2 regions of the Streptomyces sp. NPDC050528 genome follow, and region 2 is predicted to be linked to the other one. Evidence: riboswitches for the same ligand, from Rfam matches in the RefSeq annotation. Region 2 holds a riboswitch; the other holds the start of a gene.
What was found. A riboswitch is a leader RNA that binds a small molecule or an ion and turns the genes downstream of it on or off. The one in region 2 is predicted to bind ZMP and ZTP.
Positions count from the first base shown of each region.

Region 1: linked by a shared signal. The riboswitch ahead of ACIBK4_RS03465 (IMP cyclohydrolase) and the one ahead of ACIBK4_RS05950 (glycine hydroxymethyltransferase) in region 2 are both predicted to bind ZMP and ZTP.

Region 1 is NZ_JBITHH010000001.1:759,176-761,367, reverse strand. Features, by position in the region: gene ACIBK4_RS03480 (VOC family protein) at 1-123, opposite strand, end outside; gene ACIBK4_RS03475 (VOC family protein) at 167-583, opposite strand; gene ACIBK4_RS03470 (helix-turn-helix transcriptional regulator) at 594-1,004, opposite strand; ZMP/ZTP riboswitch at 1,075-1,159, shown strand; gene ACIBK4_RS03465 (IMP cyclohydrolase) at 1,365-2,048, shown strand; gene pyrE (orotate phosphoribosyltransferase) at 2,077-2,192, shown strand, end outside.
Region 2 is NZ_JBITHH010000001.1:1,282,534-1,284,725, reverse strand. Features, by position in the region: gene ACIBK4_RS05960 (hypothetical protein) at 1-484, opposite strand, end outside; gene ACIBK4_RS05955 (hypothetical protein) at 638-775, opposite strand; ZMP/ZTP riboswitch at 867-956, shown strand; gene ACIBK4_RS05950 (glycine hydroxymethyltransferase) at 988-2,192, shown strand, end outside.

The sequences.
Region 1 (2,192 bases), 520 kb from region 2:
TTCACCGCGCGGTTCGGACGGCCGGGTGTCCGTGACGGCCGTCCAGAAGGTGCGGGCGGGTTCGACGAGACCGAGCGGGCGGTCGACGAAGGCGTAGGTCCAGCGGAGGGTGGGTGCGCTCATGGCGTGATGGTAGGCGCGAGGCTCGCGACTGCCCCGTGTGTTTTCAGTCCCCGTCCCGCTGCATGAACCGCAGCATGTTCCCGGCCGGGTCGCGGAACGCGCAGTCGCGGACGCCGTAGGGCTGGTCCGTCGGTTCCTGGACCACCTCGGCGCCGGACTCCTGGACGCGGGCGTAGAGGGCGTCGCAGTCGGCGGTGGTGAAGTTCACGCCGCGCAGGGTGCCCTTGGCGAGGAGTTCGGCCATGGCCTGCTTGTCGGCGGGGGAGGCATCCGGGTTCGCGGCCGGCGGCTCCAGGACGATCTCCACGTCCGGCTGCAACGGCGACCCCACGGTCACCCACCGCATGCCCTCGAAACCGACGTCGTTACGGATTTCCAGCTCCAGGACGTCGCAGTAGAAGGCGAGCGCCTTGTCGTGGTCGTCGACGGCGATGAAGCACTGGCGGAGTTTGAGATCCATGGACGACAGGCTAGGGGCGCGGCGGCGGTCCCGCCCGGTTCGGCCGGGTAAAAGTGCGGGCCACGCAGGACGGGATCACGGCACCGGCCTCGTGCGAACGGGCCCGATAGGCGCTGGGCGTCTCACCGACCAACTCGGTGAACCGCGAGCTGAACGAACCGAGCGAAGTACACCCGACGGCCATGCACACCTCGGTCACACTCAGATCCCCGCGCCGGAGAAGGGCCTTGGCCCGCTCGATCCGCCGGGTCATGAGATAGCTGTACGGCGTCTCGCCGTACGCGGCGCGGAAACTGCGCTGGAAGTGGCCCGGCGACATCAGCGCGGTGCGCGCGATCGAGGCCATGTCGAGGGGTTCGGCGTACTCGCGGTTCATGCGGTCGCGGGCCTGTCGCAGCCGTACGAGGTCGTCGCGGTTCACGGGGTCCAGGATGGCACGGGGGCCGTTTGTGCCGGGGCGGGAACGGCGAAGCATCCTTGTCGGTAGAGTCTGGTCCGGCCGCGACTGGCGAGGGTGGACAACCACCGGGGAGCGGCCGTTGACCCGCGTGAGCGTCGACCGCCTGGGCGTCTCCGTCAGTGATTTTCCGCTGAGGAGACCAGGACGTGGATCCGCGTTACGGAATGAATCCGAGCTCCGCCGTCACGTCGTCGACGCCACCGGCACGGTGTCGGCCACATCGCCGAGCCGGGCGGATCGATCCGTTCCCGTGAGGTCGAAGACGCCTGCCGTGAGTATCAGATCGCCCTCGCACGCACCCGTCCCGGAAAGCGCAGCCGTATGTTCGCCCTCCACGACCTGTTGTCCGCCAACCCCTACCCGGGCCGCGGGGTCCTGTGCGCCCGCACCCGCTCCGGAACGGTTCTGGGCGGTTACTTCCTCACCGGCCGCAGCCCTGCCTCGCGCGACCGCGCCCTGCGACTGATGGACGGTGAGCTCGTGGTCGGCTCCCTCGCCGCGGCGGAACACGATCCACTTCGCCACTACGCCGCCGCCACGGCCACCGACGGCTGGCTGGTTCTGGGCAATGGCGAGCAGGTGTCCCGGGCCGCGGAACGACTCCGTGCGGGAGCCGCGCCCACCGAAGCGCTCAGCGGCTTCGCGTACGAACCGGACCCGCCGATCCGGACGTCCCGGATCACCGCGCTGATCAGCCGCGACGGCGGACGCACCACCGTTTTCGGAGCCGCCCGCCCCAGCCGTGCCGCACGCCTGACCAGCAACGTGATGACCCTCGCCGTACAGGATCTGGAACCGGGCGAGGCGGTCCTGCTGACCACCTACGACTCCGACGGCGAACAGGTCTCGGTCGCCGCTCCCTTCACCGAGGCCGCTGTCGGCGCCGGGAACGCCGAGGAACTGCTGGACGAGATCTGGTCCGGGCTCGACGAACGGTTCCGGATCGCCGCCGCGGTCGTTGATCCTGCCCGGGGACCGGGGGCTGCGATCCGGCGATCCGCTTGAGCCGCGACGCCTGGGAGACTGGCTTCCTGTGACCCATTCTGATCTCGCTCGCCGCATCCATGCCGTCTCTCACCTCGAAGGCCACTTCACGCTTCGGTCCGGACGGGCCGCCACGGAGTACTTCGACAAGTACCGGTTCGAGGG
Region 2 (2,192 bases):
CGCCAAGACCGAGCGTCAACGCCCGCCCCCGCTCCGGCAGTCGCCCCCCGACCAGCCCGAGCAGCAGCACTACGACCGCTGTCCCGAGCATCGCCCACTTCAACGCCATGGACCCGTCCCGGTGCCCCTCCGCCCCGGACGCCAGCCCCAACATCGCGAGGCCCGCGCACACCACGCCGACGGCTCCCCACTCCACGCCGCTGAGCCGTACCTTCAGCAGCCGCGCGGCCACCACCGCCGTCACCGCGAGGCTCGACGCCAGGGCAGCCCCGACCGCGTAGATGGGAAGCGACCGCAGCGCCGCGATCTGGAACACGAACCCCAGCCCGTCCAGCCCCAACCCCGCCAGATACCGCCACTGCCGCAACGCCCGCAGCAACAGCGCCGCGTCCCCGCCTCCACCCGCCGAGGCCGCCCGCGCGGCGACCGCCTGCAACACCGTCGCCGTACCGAAGCAGACCGCCGCGCCGAGCGCGCACACCATTCCAAAGAGCACAAAGGGACTCTAGGGGAGGGGAGATCGCCACGGGCCGCCCCTGTGGGCCCTCTCACCGACCTCTGGAGATTCCCCGGACAGGCCACGGCCCTAGACCCCCCAACGCGGCACGCAGTTAGGCCAGTCCCCAGTCCAGGTCCTCTAGGCCAGTCCCCAGTCCAGGTCCTCCTCGCTGATCATCAGCGGCGGCGCGATCCAGATCGTCGACCCGTGGGTGTCCTCGGCGGCGGCGATGAGGGCTTCCGTACTGGCTTTCGTACTTGCTTCTGCACTGGTCACGGCGTCTCCCGGAGGTGAGGGTGCCCCTTTCCTGTCCTCGCCCGCATGGTGGACGCAGGAGCCGCACCGTCCGGCCCGCCCGGTAGGCTGACCGGCGGGCCGTGACTGGCGCGCTGGGATGGGACCGACCATCGGGGAGCGGCCCGAGCTGGAATGTGTGCCGTGCGCCTGGGCCGTACCGAGAACGCCGAACGCCACGTCCGGAGGTCCCCATGCCCGACAATTCCGTGCCTCTCTCTGCCCTCTCCAACGAGTCCACCGCCTTCCGCGCCGCCCTCGATGTGATCCGTGCCGTCGAGCCGCGCGTCGCCGACGCCATCGGCCAGGAAGTCGCCGACCAGCGCGAGATGCTCAAGCTGATCGCCTCGGAGAACTACGCCTCCCCGGCCACCCTCCTGGCCATGGGCAACTGGTTCAGCGACAAGTACGCCGAGGGCACCATCGGCCGCCGCTTCTACGCCGGCTGTCGCAACGTCGACACCGTCGAGTCCCTCGCCGCCGAGCACGCGCGCGAACTCTTCGGCGCCCGCCACGCCTACGTCCAGCCGCACTCCGGCATCGACGCCAACCTCGTCGCCTTCTGGTCGATCCTCGCCGACCGCGTCGAGGTCCCCGCCCTCGCGAAGGCGGGCGTCCGCCAGGTCAACGACCTCTCCGACGCCGACTGGGCCGAACTCCGCCAGGCCTTCGGCAACCAGCGCATGCTCGGCATGTCCCTGGACGCCGGCGGCCACCTCACCCACGGCTTCCGCCCGAACATCTCCGGCAAGATGTTCGACCAGCGCTCCTACGGCACCGACCCCGTCACCGGCCTCATCGACTACGAGGCCCTGCGCGCCTCCGCCCGTGAGTTCAAGCCGCTGATCATCGTCGGCGGCTACTCCGCCTACCCGCGCCTCGTGAACTTCCGCATCATGCGCGAGATCGCCGACGAGGTCGGGGCGACCCTGATGGTCGACATGGCGCACTTCGCCGGCCTGGTCGCGGGCAAGGTGCTGACCGGCGACTTCGACCCGGTCCCGCACGCCCAGATCGTCACCACCACCACCCACAAGTCGCTGCGCGGCCCGCGCGGCGGCATGGTCCTGTGCGACGACTCCCTCAAGGACCAGGTCGACCGCGGCTGCCCGATGGTCCTCGGCGGCCCGCTCCCGCACGTCATGGCCGCCAAGGCCGTCGCCCTCGCCGAGGCCAGGCAGCCCTCCTTCCAGGACTACGCCCAGCGCATCGTCGACAACTCCCGCGCGCTGGCCGACGGCCTGATGCGCCGGGGCGCCACCCTCGTCACCGGCGGCACCGACAACCACCTCAACCTGATCGACGTCGCCTCCTCCTACGGCCTCACCGGTCGCCAGGCCGAGGCCGCCCTGCTCGACTCGGGCATCGTCACCAACCGCAACGCCATCCCGGCCGACCC